One region of the Streptococcus sp. F0441 genome, then DNA from elsewhere that is predicted to be linked to it. Evidence: predicted binding sites of a transcription regulator. Region 1 holds the regulator's gene; the other holds the start of a gene.
The links. Region 1 encodes CtsR, which represses protease genes until heat stress. Its sites were predicted from a motif close to TTGGTCAAAAAAGGTCAAANA; they were not measured.
Positions count from the first base shown of each region.

Region 1 (8,018 bases):
AAGTAATTGGGATGTTTCACAATTCGAAAGAGAGGATGATCTACAAATTTATGATTATTAACAAGCATTAGCTTTACTGTCCAAATATCTCCCAACAAGTGAATCACCAACATCAACATCAGCATAGAAAAAATAAGCAAAACTAAACCAACCATGCTCATGCCATCAAAATTTGTCTTGTGTACCATTGCTTCAACGAAGCAAGAGAGATCAAAAACAATATGAGCCATAGTTAATCGTTTTGTATTCTCAACTCCAAATTCTTTCCCGCCATTGCTAAGGATCCGTTTTTCATTCTCCATCGAACGTTTTAAAAAAATCAATCGAACGAGGAAGGTTACTAAAATAATCGCTAATACCATACCAGTATCCTTTCTTTTTTCTATATTTAAAATAATATTCTCATGTTAAACCTATGTGAACTTTAACAAAAAAGAACGGAGAGATTTCCGTTCTTTTACTTTATACAACTAATCTGCTTGCAAGCAAATTTTAAATTCCATTCCTTGTTCATAAGGGAGAAAACTATAGGACATTTGATAACTTTCTAGGATGTTATTCACGATATAGAGTCCTAAACCAGACCCTTCAGACTTGTCTGTGACAACTTGAGAGTGGTAAAAAATATCAAACAAATGATTCAACTCTTCTTGATTAAGAGGTTGGCAGGTATTTTTGATAGAAAGATAGCCATCTTGCTCGGATATGATTACGCGCCCATTTTTATCTGAATATTTAATTGCATTACTAATCAGGTTTGTCAAAACCTTATCCAATGCCTTGAGACTCATGATGACCCTAGTAGCATCTGTCAATTGATTTTCAATTTCTATTCCTCTTGAGCGTGCTAATTCCTGATAGCGAGATAAAACATCCGTCAAAACAGTCTGGACTATCAAGGTCTCGCTACACTCTGTCCACTCTTGGAACTTAGAGGACTCCAAAACTTCTTCGAGCAGGTGGCTCATTTGATCAATTTGATCGATACTCTTTGCTATATACTTAGGGTGGTCTTTATAATCTCCAACATTGTACTGCATATTCTCTAGAATAATTCGAAGACTGGCTAAAGGGGTTTTCAACTCATGTGACGCTCCACGAACAAAAGAAACTTTCTGCTTTTGCAACCTGACAATCCGTTCATTTCTTCTCTCAGATTCATCAATGACTGCCAGCAAGTTTTCATACACATCATTGATTTGCTTTCCAACCTCCCCAACTTCATCCTTTCGCGTTTCATCAAAGCGAATATCATGATCCAACTCCTGCATCTTACCTGTAACTTTTGAGATATAAAAGAGGGGCTCCAATAAACGTTTCGTATAGAAGTAGGAAAAGAGAAAGGCAAATACAAGCGTTGCTAAAAAGGTATACGGGAGATAGAGAAGCATAATCCGTGTTGCCTCTTTATAAATATCCACACCTTGAATAAATTGAATGGTTACCTTTTTACCATCAGCTGTCGTAATCTGACGGTCAATCGTTACGATATAGTTAGTGGGACTGCCTTCCTTTATTTCCAAGTCGTGCACAAGGGAAATTCTCTTATCCAGTACGTCATCTTTCAAATGGGCAGAGATGCGAAGAGATTTCGAATAGGACTCCAGCAAACTAGGCAGTTCATGAAAATTTTTGCCTTCTAAGTGCTTGCTCATAATAGTAGCACTCTCATTAAACTTCTCACCCTCTTGCTGAATGTAATAAAAAGGAAAGGTCAGATAGATGGCAATGTGGATGACCAAAGCAATTGCACCTAAAATCGAAAAACTTCTTAAAAATGATTTGGTTAATAATTTAGGGTTTTTTATCATAAACTAATTTTATATCCGGCATTTTTCACTGTTACAATACAATCCAGATCCAACTTCTTACGAAGATTTCGAATGTAAACATCAACTACTCTATCAAGAGGCAAATCTGCAAAATCATTTGAGATAGACTCGAGTATCTGCTCTCTACTCAAGACCTGGTTCTTATGTTGGATTAAACATTTTAAAACCAACAATTCTTTCGGCTTAATTGCAACCTCCTCGTTCTTGACTCGAGCTTGGTAGGATGTGAAATCCACTGTCACATCTTGATAATGCCAAATATCCTCCACAACATAGTAACGCCTAAGCAGGGCTTGAATACGCTTGACTAGGAGCACTAGTGAAAATGGTTTTGTCACATGGTCATCTGCATACAGGTCAAAAACCTGTAACTGAGTGGCCTCATCTCCTAAAGCACTTAAAACTATCACAGGGATATCGTGGTGTCCGTTGATTTCCCTTAAGACTTCAAAACCGCTTCGTTTTGGCATCATCAGATCAAGAACTAGGAGATGGATGGGATATTCTCGAAATTTTTCCAAAGCCTCTTGTCCATCCTTAGCCAGAATCACATGGTAGCCCTCCTCTTTTAGAAAGGCGGCAATCCCTTCCCTGATCATTTCTTCATCATCTACGACTAAAATATTCATACATTTTCCTTTTGATTAAAAAACAACGAAAGACCTCTAGCTCTATGCACTGCATTAAAAATTAAATGCTGTAACTATAGGTTAACAACGGCACTATCGTTAACTTTTTAGATTTTTTCTGTTTAAGGTGCAAAAAAAGAAACAGGGCTCTATTGAAATGGTGGAAATTTCAGGAAACTCTGCTCTTTTTCATTCTATACAAATCTTAATATCTATTTATTCTTATTATAACCAATATTTACATATTGTCAACTTATTTCCTTTGGTTTTATAAAAAAGTAGCAAAAAAGAATCAGGATTGCTCCTGACTCTCTATTTTTAAGCAATATCAAATTTTAATTGACCAGCTTTGACACCGATCTTGAGGGTCTTTCCTGCCACTAATTCTCCCTTAAGAAGAAGTTCTGCCAACTTGTCCTCCACTTCTGTTTGCAGGGTTCTGCGAAGTGGGCGAGCTCCCATTTCTGGATTGTAACCGTGACTAGCTAGCAACTTCAGTGCCGAAGCTTGCAGTTTCAAGTCGATACCCTTCTCTGCCAGGCTAGCAATCAATGGTTTCACCATAATCTTAACAATTTCTTGCATGTGTTTGCTATCTAAGCTATGGAAGACCACCTTTTCATCAATACGGTTGATAAACTCTGGTCGATAAGCTTTTTTCAACTCTTCAAAGATTCGTTTTTCCATATTTTCCTGGTCAAAACGAATGTCCTTGGCCCCAAAGCCAACTGTCTTGTCGTCACGAAGAGCTGTCGCACCAAGGTTTGACGTCATGATAATAATGGTATTTGAAAAATCAACCTTGCGCCCCTTGCTATCTGTTAAGACACCGTCGTCCAGAACCTGTAAGAGGACATTAAAGATGTCTGGGTGGGCCTTTTCTACCTCGTCAAAGAGGAGAACGGAGTATGGTTTGTTGCGAACCTTCTCGGTCAACTCCCCACCTTCTTCGTAGCCCACATAGCCCGGAGGAGCTCCATTAAGACGGCTAGCCGCAAATTTCTCCATATACTCACTCATATCAAAGCGGATAAGGGCTGATTCGTCATCAAAGAGAACTTCTGCCAATGCCTTGGCCAATTCGGTCTTCCCGACACCCGTCGGTCCTAGGAACATAAAGGAACCAATCGGACGCTTGTGGCTGCGAATTCCTGACTGGTTGCGGCGAATGGCACGGCTAATACTTGAAACAGCTTGATCTTGACCGATGACACGTTTGTGCAGTTCCGCTTCGAGGTTAAGGTACTTCTTAGCATCTGTTTGCGTCAGTTTTTGGACTGGGATCCCTGACAAGCGACTCAAAGTAGTCAGGATTTCAGTCTCTGTTACCAAGTCTTTATAGACAGGGACTTCCTGCTCTTTTGCGATTAGCTGGCCTGCTTGTTTCCACTTGCCATCCATCAAGGCCTTGTCAGCTGGACTCAAGTCGGATTCGTCCATTCTCACATTCTTGGATTTGTTTTGCACAGTTGCTGCCGCCTCATCCAAGAGGTCGATAGCAGAGTCTGGTAAGTGACGACTAGTCAAGTAACGATGCGCCATCTTAACAGCTGTTTCGACAGCTTCATCTGTGATTCGCACACGGTGGTGTTTCTCATAGGTGGCCTTCAAACCTTGCAAAATAGTCATGCTGTCAGCTAAACCTGGCTCTTCAATCGTCACTTTTGCAAAACGACGAGAAAGAGCCGCATCTTTTTCGATGTGTTTTTGGTATTCTTCCTGAGTGGTTGCACCAACCGTTCTTAAAGTTCCACGAGCTAAGGCTGGCTTCAAGATATTAGCCGCATCTAGAGTCGAGTCAATCCCACTACCAGAACCCATGATAGTGTGAAGTTCATCGATAAAGAGGATTACTTTGCCATCTTCCTCGATATCCTTGATGATATTGTTCATGCGCTCTTCAAAATCTCCACGGAAACGTGTTCCCGCAACAACATTCATCAAATCAAGCTCTAGAACATGCATCTTTGCCATTTCCACAGGTACATCCCCACTAGCAATACGCTGGGCAAGGCCAAGGGCTAGAGCTGTTTTCCCGACACCAGCATCTCCAACCAGGACAGGATTATTCTTGGTCTTCCGACTCAAAATCTGAATCATACGTGAGATTTCCTTGTCACGACCAATAACTGGCTCTAACTTGCCAGAGCGCGCTTGCTCCGTCAGGTCATGCGTGTAGTCCTCTAGACCGCCACTTGTAGTCTGGGGCATGCCCATCATATTGGCCATGGAATTTTGCTTGTCTGCTACCGTGCGGTGGCGTTGACGCAAAGCCTTAAGGTCTTCTCTTGTCCAACCAGCACGTTCCTCTAAATTGCGACGAAGAGCAGCAATTCTGACCTGATCTTTCTGGTCTTCATAAGAAAAGCCTGCTCTCTCCAAGATACGAGTTGCCAAGGCATTGCCATCATGCAAAATCGCATAGAGGACATGCTCTGTCCCTAGCACCTTTGCATGGACCACTGAGGCCACATACTCTGCTTCTGCAAAGAGAACCTCCAAACGATGGGAAAAAGGCAATTCCGTAAAGGTTTCATCTTGACTATAGTCCGTTTCAGTCAGTTCTAAAGCAACCTCTTCTAAACGGTCCATCTCGTATGGGTAATCATTTAGAGTCGCACCTGCCACACTGTAACTGTGATTGGACATGGCAATCAATAAATGCCAAGACTCTAGGTAATGAGCTCCAAAATGGCCAGCCACCATGTAGGCACTTTCGATACATTCATTCAATGCTTTTGAATAGTTCATCTTACTTCTCTTTTCTATCTACCTCTTGTAATAGCTGTCGGAGCATATTGGCACGGACAACTGAGGATTCTTCCCCTAGGACACGATCTGTTGCTACAGAAGTCAGCAAGGTCATCTCCTGCTTGGTCATCAAGTCCTGCTCCACCAAAAGCTGGAGAATGTCCTCGTAAATCTCCTGACTAACTCGCTCACCAATCGAGTAAAGCAAATCGCGAAGCATCTCATGATGACTGGAAAACTCAATCCGCCCTATGCGAATGTAGCCTCCTCCACCACGCTTGCTCTCAACCAAGTAACCTCTACTTTCCGTAAAGCGGGTCTTGATGACGTAGTTGATCTGACTCGGCACAACCTGAAAGGTATCTGCTAACTGGCTCCGCTGCAATTCCACGATACCAGACTGGTCTAAAATCGCCTTGATATAGGCTTCGATATGATCTGATGTATTTTTAAATCTCATAGTAAATCAAACTCCTTCTTTGAACCTTGACTATCTTTGACTATACTATCATTTAACACTCTATAAGTCAAATTTTTAGGGCTAAGCCCTTGAAAATACTGACTTTCTTTAAAAACATTTAGGCATTAAATCACCTTAGTTTTTCTTGAAAGTTCCTAAAAAAGTCCACAAAAAGAGCCCTAAAAAGGGCGTAATATTGACGAGTTCAGCAGGCAAGAAACTAGCACGGTCAAACGTGCTTTTTTAATACCTGGTAATATTATAGCATATCCAGAAAACTCTCTCAATCATTAGCAATAGCTCCAATGCTGAAGTATAATGATACTATAACTCTTGCAGAAGCTAAGAAAGCCTATCTCAGAAAAGTTTAGAAAGATAAGAGAATTTAATATAAAAATATTTAGTTCTAGCTAATTAATATTTCTGGTTTCACTATTTTAAAAACAATAATTAGGAGTAAATAATTATGAATAAGACTGGTAAAGAAAACTTAGTAATGATTAATGATGAAGAATACGTACATTGTCCAGTTTGCGGAACATTGACCGCTGTTTATGACATTTGTGATCATTGTAATTGGCAAAATACGGGGGAAACCAACATTGATGGAGGCCCAAACAAGATGACACTAGCAAAAGCTAAGGAAGCTTACGTTAAAGGGATTCCAATAATATAACAAACTATAGTACTACAAAATCAGGAAAATAAAAATGGAACTTAGAAAGTTTAACAATAAAGTTGTAACGATGACAGACGTTGATAACCAGACCTTTGAGGGAATTTGTCTTTTTGAAGATAAGCATACTTTTGATGAAGAGTATAATGCTTTATCTGTTAAAACAGGTTTACGATGGATGAGATTATTTGAAAATGAAATTTTAAAAGTTGAAATTGCTGATAAAATCGACCGGTCAAAAAGCCCTTAGAAACAAATCTAAGGGCTGATTTATTTGCAAGGATAGACAGGACTGTCGAGGCTCCTGCATTTCTCGACCCACTAGCTAAATGGCGCGTTGGTGACAGATTCTCAACCTCTATCCTTCGTATCTTAATTATATCACAGTATCCATCAAAAATGAATTATGAGGGAGGTGACTGAACATCAAAAATAGTCTAGTTGTATCTAAGCATGTTTACTATTGTGTATAATCTTTTTCAGTCATATCATTCAATTCTTACGAATAAATGTATAGTTTGTGACATTCTATCCGAAAAAAAATCTCTCCAAAATGGATTTTCGATATCAAAAATTTTAACTTCTTCTTCCGTCATATTGTGAGGATAATCAAGAAAAAGATTATAAATTTTTTGCTGATCAAAACTGAACAATAGCTCTCCTCTAACATCTATCTTATCAATCCACCAAACTTTTGACTCTTCACTTTCTTTGTAAAAATCACTGTACCCTTCAAGATTGGACTCCGAAATAATGAGTTCATCTATTTCATCGGATGAGTCTGGTTTATCGTAGTCATGTAATTCATTATTTAACATCATTCAAGCTCTTTCTATTATCTCTTGAAATAATGTGACCATATTTTTATTTTAAAATACTTGTGGTAAAACTTCATCCCAAATATCCACTAAACTTTTACTATCAAAAACCTTAGCTTCCATAGCTTCATCAATCGTATTAAACTGCTGACCTTCATAATCATATCCAACTACACAAATGCTGGATAAGAAACAAGCACCTCGGCCATTAACATTAAATTCAAGATCTGTATCTAAATATGTTTTAATTTCTTCTTTTTTCATCACATCACCATACGTCAATTATATCACTTTTTATCTATAAGAATTTCCATTTATAGACAAAAAGGGCGCTGGTAAAGGATAATCTTCACCAACTCCCTATTTTTCTACTTATCTAAACCTAATTCTGCCAAGATTTGACGTTTGTAGGCAATCTTTTGGACTTCCTTGTCCTCATCTTCAGACCAATCTAGTTTAATTTCTGAAACAATCTGCCCAGGGCGATTTTTCAAGATATAGATGCGGTCGCTGAGACTGAGGGCCTCCTCGATACTATGCGTGATGATCAAGGTCGTCAGCTGTAGCTGTTTGTGAATTTCCAGATACCAAGCATGAAGTTCCATCTTGGTCATCTCATCCAAGGCGCTAAAGGCCTCATCCAAGAGAAAGAGCTTGTGCCCAAAAAGATAGGTACGAAGCAAGGCCACACGCTGACGCATCCCCCCACTAAGTTCGTGAGGATACTTGTCCCGTACAGCTGTCAACTGGAAGGTCGCAAGGATCTCATCCGCTCGGGCAATGGCTTCCGCCTTATCCACTTTTTGAATCAAGAGGGGCAAAATGATATTACCAAGAACGGTCTTGTGCTCC
Region 1 is NZ_KB373321.1:199,539-207,556, reverse strand. It holds gene HMPREF9188_RS01025 (isoprenylcysteine carboxyl methyltransferase family protein) at 1-362, opposite strand, end outside; gene bgrS (sensor histidine kinase BgrS) at 471-1,811, opposite strand; gene bgrR (response regulator transcription factor BgrR) at 1,808-2,461, opposite strand; gene HMPREF9188_RS01010 (ATP-dependent Clp protease ATP-binding subunit) at 2,780-5,212, opposite strand; gene HMPREF9188_RS01005 (CtsR family transcriptional regulator) at 5,214-5,672, opposite strand; gene HMPREF9188_RS01000 (CPCC family cysteine-rich protein) at 6,139-6,348, shown strand; gene HMPREF9188_RS00995 (hypothetical protein) at 6,383-6,598, shown strand; gene HMPREF9188_RS00990 (DUF7675 family protein) at 6,837-7,169, opposite strand; gene HMPREF9188_RS00985 (hypothetical protein) at 7,218-7,430, opposite strand; gene HMPREF9188_RS00980 (ABC transporter ATP-binding protein) at 7,535-8,018, opposite strand, start outside.

Region 2 (8,018 bases), 300 kb from region 1:
TCAAGACCACATCATCTGTCACCATTTGCACCTCTGACAGGATGTGGGATGATAGAAGTACCGTTTTCCCTAAATCAGCCTGCTGACGGATGAACTTTCTAAACCACTTAATCCCACTTGGGTCCAGTCCATTGGTCGGTTCATCTAATATAAGAAACTGAGGATCACCTAGCAAAGCTGCTGCCAAACCCAACCGCTGACCCTCCCCCAGAGACAGGCTTGACAAGAGGTCCTTCCTCTTATGAGCGATTCCAGTCATCTCCAAAACCTCATCAACCCGAGACTTGGGAATAGCATTACTCGCCGCAATAATTCTCAAGTGGTCATAGACCTTTCGATTTGGCAAACCGCCAATGCCGTCAAAGGCTGCACCTACCGTTCTGAGCGGATAGATCATTGACTGATAGGTTTGCCCATCAAAAGTCGCCGCTCCTGCTGTCGCCCGATCTAACCCCAAGAGAATCCTCAAGGTCGAACTTTTCCCTGCACCATTTGGGCCCAGAAAAGCTGTAATCCGCCCGCTTCTAGCTGTAAAAGAAATATCTTCTAAAATCTGCTTACTGCCATGCTTTTTGCAAACGCCTTCTATTTTCACCATATGTTCCATAACGAACTCCTTTATCTTTATTTTCTCCAGTATATCCAATCTAGTTCAGAATTAGTTCAGAGATTAAACAGAAATTTCAGAAAAAGTTGATCCACTTTTCAAAAATCACCTTAGTTCCACTAGAAAAAACTAAACTTTTCTCTCACAAGGTATTCTTCTCTCCATTCTTTCTTTATAATTCTGAGATTTATGTATGGAGACTTTATTACTATTCTAGTACCAAAAAGTCATTTATCAAACTCCATCAAGAACAGGCTTTATGATATAATGAAAGAAGTAAACTGAAAGGAACTACCATGTCAAAAGAAGTTATTGTTGAAAGTTTTGAACTTGACCACACCATTGTTAAAGCACCCTATGTTCGCTTGATTGGGGAAGAAACAGGACCAAAGGGAGATGTCATCTCCAACTTTGATATCCGCTTGGTGCAACCAAATGAAGACTCTATCCCTACCGCTGGCCTTCACACCATTGAGCACCTCTTGGCCAAACTCATCCGTACCCGCATTGACGGTATGATTGACTGTTCACCATTTGGCTGCCGGACAGGCTTCCACATGATTATGTGGGGGCGCCATACCAGCGCCGAAATTGCAGCTGTTATCAAGGATTCGCTCAAGGAAATTGCTGAAACCACTACTTGGGAAGATGTTCCTGGAACAACCATCGAATCTTGTGGAAACTACAAGGATCACAGCCTCTTTTCTGCTAAGGAATGGGCGAAGCTCATCCTGGAACAAGGAATCTCAGATGATGCCTTTGAGCGTCATGTCATCTAAACACAAAAGGAACCAGCTTTTTAGCTAGTTCCTTCTTTTTTTATTCTCAAAATCGCGAGTTAGGCTTTTTCACGAATGACCAAAACGCCATCTTCCATATCTGCTTCCAGATGTTTGGCATCTAGATGATCCAAGTGGAAGTCTGTCACCTTATCACGAATTTGTTGTTCAACCACGCGACGGAGAGGACGAACACCCATAACTTCGTCATAGCCTTCTTCTGTGATAAAGTCCTTAGCTGCTTGGCTAACTTCAAGGTCGATTCCTTTCTTAGCCAAGGTTTGGTTGACTTCAGCCAACATCAAGTCCACAATCTTAGAAAGGTCTTCCTTATTCAAGTGTGAGAACTCGATAACTGCATTAAAGCGATTGAGGAATTCTGGACGGAAGAATGGTTTCAAACGATCCATTAATTCTGGTTTATCTGCATCTTCCGTCAAGTTAGCTTCATAGCCAAATCCAGCGTTTGATGTTGCGATAATGACAGTGTTTTTGAAGTTCACGGTATTTCCTTGACCATCAGTTAAACGACCGTCATCCAAGACTTGGAGGAGAAGGGTAATTACTTGAGGATCAGCCTTTTCAATTTCGTCCAAGAGAATAATAGAGTAAGGATTGCGGCGAACACGTTCTGTCAAGGTATTGCTATTGTCATCATAACCCACATAACCTGCTGTTGTACCGATTAGCTTAGATACAGCTGTGCGGTCACTGTATTCAGACATATCCAAGCGGATGATTGCGTCCTTGGTTCCAAACATATCGAGCGCCAATTGCTTAGCAAGCTCCGTCTTACCAACCCCAGTAGGCCCTACAAAGAGGAAGCTACCGATTGGGCGATTGCCTTCATCAAATCCTGCACGGTTACGACGGATAGCACGAGCCACTGCTTCTACTGCCTTATCTTGGCCGATAACCTTGTGTTCCAAACGATGGGCCATATCTTTCAAACGTTCGATATCAGATGCTCCCATTTGAGACACTGGAATACCTGTCATTCGTTCCACAGATTCAGCCACATCGTTGACACTTGCAGTCACCTTCATATCTTCTGTGTGGTTTTCGATTTTCTTTTCTAATTCTGCAATACGTGTTTTAGCATTAAGAGCTGCTTCAAAGTCTTCTGCCTCAACTGCTTTTTCTTGCTTGTCTTTTTCTGCCTCGATTTCACGTTCAACCGCATGCACATCTGTTACAGGATGTTGAGCTGCCAAGTGAGCTGCCGTTACATCGACAAGGTCGATAGCCTTATCTGGCAAACTACGTTGAGGAATATACTGAACAGAATAATCCACTGCTGCCTTCAAGACTTCGTCTGGCAAGATGACATTGTGGTGTTGTTGATAAAGATCACGAATTCCTTGAAGGATTTTAAAGGTATCCTCTGCTGAAGGAGCATTGACCTTGACTTCGTTGAAACGACGAGCAAGAGCCGCATTCTTCAAGATAGTGTTACGATATTCGTCCTGAGTCGTTGCCCCAATAACGGTCAACTCTCCACGAGAGAGGGCTGGCTTGAGAATATCCGCAAGCCCTTTAGATCCACTGTCTCCACCAGTACTACCAGCACCGAGGATTTGATGAATTTCATCAAAGAAGAGGATAATATTTCCTGCTTCTTTCACTTCGTTAACTAGATTTTGCACATTTTCTTCAAAGCTACCACGGTATTGAGTACCAGCCTCAAGACCTGAGATATCAATAGAAATAATTTCCTTGTTCTTGATGGCAGCTGGAACATCTCCATTCACAATAGCTTGTGCTAGACCTTCGACAACTGCTGTCTTACCAACACCTGCATCTCCGACAAGTACAGGATTGTTCTTGGTACGACGTGAGAGGATTTCAGATGTTTCTTGAATTTCCTTGTTTCGTCCGATAACAGGATCCAACTTGCCCTCACGAGCTTCCGCCGTCAAGTTACGACCTAGTTTAGCAAGGACACCGTCTTGTTTCATACCTGAAGCGTGTTGTTGCATTTGCGCATCAGATTCTGCATTTCCTGGTAATTGACCAGTTGCACGATAATAAGCAAATTCCTCAGGGGTCACTTCACGTCCATTAATCAAGTAGCGACGATTTTCAGAACTATATCCTCGCATACCACCCATCAATTGGTTAAATAAATCATCCATGTTGTTAAAGTTATTAAAGTTGTTATTCATATTCTTTACCTCGTTTATTGTTAATTATTTGCGATCTCTGATATTGACTATCTTTGACCTTTGTTTTAAAAATTTTAGACTAGCTAACTAGCTACCCTAAGTATAATTTCTGGTTTTTCTTTTTTAAATAAGCCTTTTATAATCTTCTTTTCAAAATCTCGTAGATTTAACATAGGCCTCACCCCTTTCTAGGGTATCTATTATACATTTTCAAGAAATAGAATCATTGAAAATGAGGTTTTCTAAGGAAGTCATTTTCCTTATGTTTCTACTATATCACTTTAGTCAGTAAAAGTCAATAACTTTTTGACCAAATTTGACTATTTTTAAAAATTTTTTGAAACACAAGAAAACCAGTTAGATTAACTGGCTTTCTTTCTATTCTAATTGAATCTTAGCTCAATGCGTCATCCATTGAAAGAACTTCGTGGAAGACACGTTGTGTCAATTCAGTTTTTTGTTCTGGAGTGAGGTATTTAGTGTTTACACAGTATCCTGAGATACGAACGATGACATCTTCGCCATTCATAATCTTGTCATAAACATCTTTCAAGTCCATTACGTTCAAGTTACAGTGTTGTCCACCGTTTTCGAAGTAACCATCAAGGATTGTTACTAAGTTATCCACTTGTTCGTCACGAGTTTTACCAAGAGCACGTGGAGAAACTTGAGTTGTCAATGAGATACCATCAGCTGCGTAACCAAAGTCAAGGCTAGCAAGTGAGTTCAAGTTTTGCAACCATCCACCTTTAGCTTTGTTAGATGGATTAGCACCTGGTGAGAAGAATTCAAGTTTAGACAAGTTCACAGAACCATCTTCGTTGAGATATACACCTTTGTGGACTGGTGAGTTACCAGTTTGTTTAGAGTAAGCAACGTTAGATGTGATGGTCAAAAGTGATACTGTAGCTTCTGCGTTCTTGTAGAGTTTGTGGCTACGTAGACGAGTTGTGTAAGCTTCAATCAACCATTCTGCCAATTCGTTTGAACGTGGGTCATCTTCACCCCAACGTGGATATTCACCAATTGTTTCGTAATCGTAGATGTAGCCATCTTCATCACGGATTGGTTTAACGGTAGCGTATTTAATAGCTGACAATGTATCAACAGTATTGGCAAATCCACAGATACCGAATCCCATGTTAGCACGTTGTTTAGTTGGCAAGAAGGCCATTTGAACCGCTTCGTAGTTGTACTTATCAGTCATGTAGTGGATGATGTTCAAAGCATCTACGTAAGTGTCAGTCAACCAGTCAAGAGATTTTTCAAAGTTCGCTTTAACTGATTCGAATTCAAGAACTTCGTCACGGATAGGATCGATGTCAAATACCTTGTAGTCTTTGTGAACATCGTCGTAACCACCGTTCAAACCAGTAAGAAGGGCTTTCAAAACGTTTACACGAGCACCGAAGTACTGGATGTTGTGGCGTTGTTCTTCGTTTTCTGGGTCAAGTGGTGACACACAGCATGAGATACAGCTCATTTCTCCATATCCGTCTTTAGCCATTGTTGTTACACCTTCGTATTGGATAGAAGAGTGTTTGTGGCTCATGTGCATACAGTAGCGACGGAAGTTGTATGGCAATTTATCAGTCCAAAGAACTGTCAAGTTTGGTTCTGGAGAGTTACCGATATTGTCAAGAGTGTTCAAGAAACGGTAGTCCATCTTAGTAACACGGTGACGACCGTCGTTACCCATACCAGCCATAGAAGTTGTGATGAAGGTTGGGTCACCTGAGTACAATTGGTCATAAGCTTTTGTACGAGCAAATTTAACTGTACGAAGTTTCATAACGAAATCATCAACGAATTCTTGGATTTCTGATTCAGTAAATGTACCACGAGCAAGGTCACGTTCTGCAAAGATGTCAAGCACGATTGGCACACGTCCTAGAGATGTTGCAGCACCGTTGATAACACGGCAGACAGCCATGAAGGCGATGTTCACCCATTGGATAGCTTCTTTGACGTTCATCGCTGGTTTGCGAACGTCAACACCGTAAAGGTCACCCAAGCGAACAACTTGTTGCAATGCTTGGTATTGAAGGTTTACTTCTTCGCGAAGACGGATTGTTTCTTCATCAATTTCTTTAATTGCATTCCAATCGTTTACTTTTTCTTGCATCAAGTAGTCTGCACCGTAAAGAGCAAGACGTGCGTAAACACCGATGATACGTCCACGTGAGTAGGCATCTGGAAGGCCAGTTACAGTGTGAGCGTGACGAGCACGACGGATATTTGAAGTGTAAGCGCGGAAAATACCGTCGTTAACTGTTGTTACGTATTTTGTGAAGATTTCATGAACAGCTGGATCTGGTTCGTATCCATTTTCTTTCAAAGTAGTTTCAGCCATACGGATACCACCTTTTGGCATGAAATTCAATTTGAAGAGTTCATCGTTTTGGATACCGAAGATCAATTCGTTTTCTTTGTCGATAAATCCAGCAGGAATATCAGCAATAGATGTTGGACGAGTGTCCATTGGGAAACGAGTTTCTTCGTAGTGTGCTTTTGTTTCTTCTACGATTTTTTTGATGTGAAGCGAACGTTCTGTTGGGCCAGCAAGGAAACTTTCATCTCCATCGTAAGGTGTGTAGTTAGCTTGAACGAAGCGAGAAATACTTGCTTTTTCTTTCCAATCTACTCCTTTGAAGCCTTCCCAAGCTTTATCAAAAATATCTTGCGCTTCAACAACTGTCTTAACAACCATGTTAATGTCCTCATTTTTCTTTCTAGTAACAACTATCTGTTACATTCATAAATCAAGTATACCACACAGTAACCGATTTCAACAAGAAGAAAACAGCCTTTTTAGCGCTTTCTTTTATAATACAGTTTGACAAATAGAGTTATCTGTGTTATAATTTTGAAAAGTTAAATGAAAACAGGAAAAGAGTCTAATAAACTTAGATAGTTTACAAAGTTTAGGGGGCTTATCGTGAAAAAAAGTAAAAATATTACAGGCTTTGATTTTCTGTGGTTAGCCTTGTATACTACTGCTGGCTTTTTATTTGAATTATTACTGGTGACAGTGGAAGGATTTTGGGGGATTTCACTTTATCACGCAACAAAGTTTCAGATGATTGCTCACAGGATAGTGACTAGTTTGGGCTGGTTTGGTTTCGGTTTCGGTATTATTACTCTGGCTAAAAAGCAAACTGGCTTTGACCTTTTGAAAACGGAGAAAAAAACTGTATCTGTTTGACAATGGTTGGCGATTGTCTTGAGTTTTATCCTTATTACACTTGTCCAATACTGGGATTGGAAGGGTTTCAAAATTTTGATTGAATTGCAACATTTAGGTTGGTTGAGATTTCTATTTCAATATATCTATTATGTTGCTGAGAGTTTCCTGATTTCTCTGGTACTGGTTTTCGGACAAAAGGCTTTTGAGACTTGGTTTAAAAATAATAAAATTCCCTATGGCGGTATTCTCTTAGGTTTGACATGGGGCTTGATGCATATCTTGTCAAAGGGAAGTGTCCTGACAGGAATATTAACTTGTTTGGCTGGTTTTCTATTCGGCAGTGTTTATCTCCTGGTGAATAAAGATTACAAGAAGACTCTCGTTATTGTTACTTGCTTATTTATGCTTTAAAAGATTCTAGGAGACGGCATGTTAATTTTTCCGCTTATCAATGACACATCGCGAAAAATTATCCATATCGACATGGATGCCTTTTTTGCTGCGGTGGAAATCAGAGATAATCCCAAGTTAAAGGGCAAACCTGTTATCATTGGGAGTGATCCCAGACAAACAGGTGGTCGAGGTGTCGTTTCTACCTGTAGCTACGAGGCACGAGCTTTTGGCGTTCATTCAGCCATGAGCTCTAAAGAAGCTTATGAGCGTTGTCCCCAAGCTATCTTTATCTCAGGAAATTATGAAAAGTATAAGGCAGTGGGACTTGAGATTCGAGCTATTTTTAAACGCTACACTGATTTGATTGAACCTATGAGTATTGACGAGGCATACTTGGATGTGACGGAAAATAAACTTGGTATCAAGTCAGCCGTCAAAATAGCTCGTCTCATCCAACAGGATATCTGGCAGGAACTACGCCTGACTGCTTCTGCAGGCATCTCTTATAACAAATTCTTAGCTAAAATGGCTAGTGACTATCAAAAACCGCATGGTTTAACAGTTATCCTCCCAGATCAGGCCCAAGACTTTCTCAAACAAATGGACATTGCTAAATTCCATGGCGTAGGCAAAAAAACAGTTGAACGGCTTCATGAAATGGGCATTTATACTGGTGAAGACTTATTGGCTGTTTCTGAAGTCACTTTAATCGATCGGTTTGGCAGACTCGGTTTCGATCTTTATCGAAAGGCTAGGGGCATTCATAATTCACCGGTCAAGGCCAATCGTATTCGCAAGTCCATTGGCAAGGAAAAAACCTACGGAAAAATCCTGCAAGTAGAAGAAGACATCAAAAAAGAGCTGACTCTTCTCTCAGAAAAGGTAGC
Region 2 is NZ_KB373321.1:497,588-505,605, reverse strand. It holds gene HMPREF9188_RS02380 (ABC transporter ATP-binding protein) at 1-607, opposite strand, end outside; gene HMPREF9188_RS02375 (S-ribosylhomocysteine lyase) at 904-1,386, shown strand; gene HMPREF9188_RS02370 (ATP-dependent Clp protease ATP-binding subunit) at 1,446-3,551, opposite strand; gene pflB (formate C-acetyltransferase) at 3,946-6,261, opposite strand; gene HMPREF9188_RS10575 (hypothetical protein) at 6,490-6,756, shown strand; gene dinB (DNA polymerase IV) at 7,168-8,018, shown strand, end outside.
Region 2: HMPREF9188_RS02370 (ATP-dependent Clp protease ATP-binding subunit) is a predicted target of CtsR. The motif match lies at 3,602-3,622, and genes of this name have one in related genera.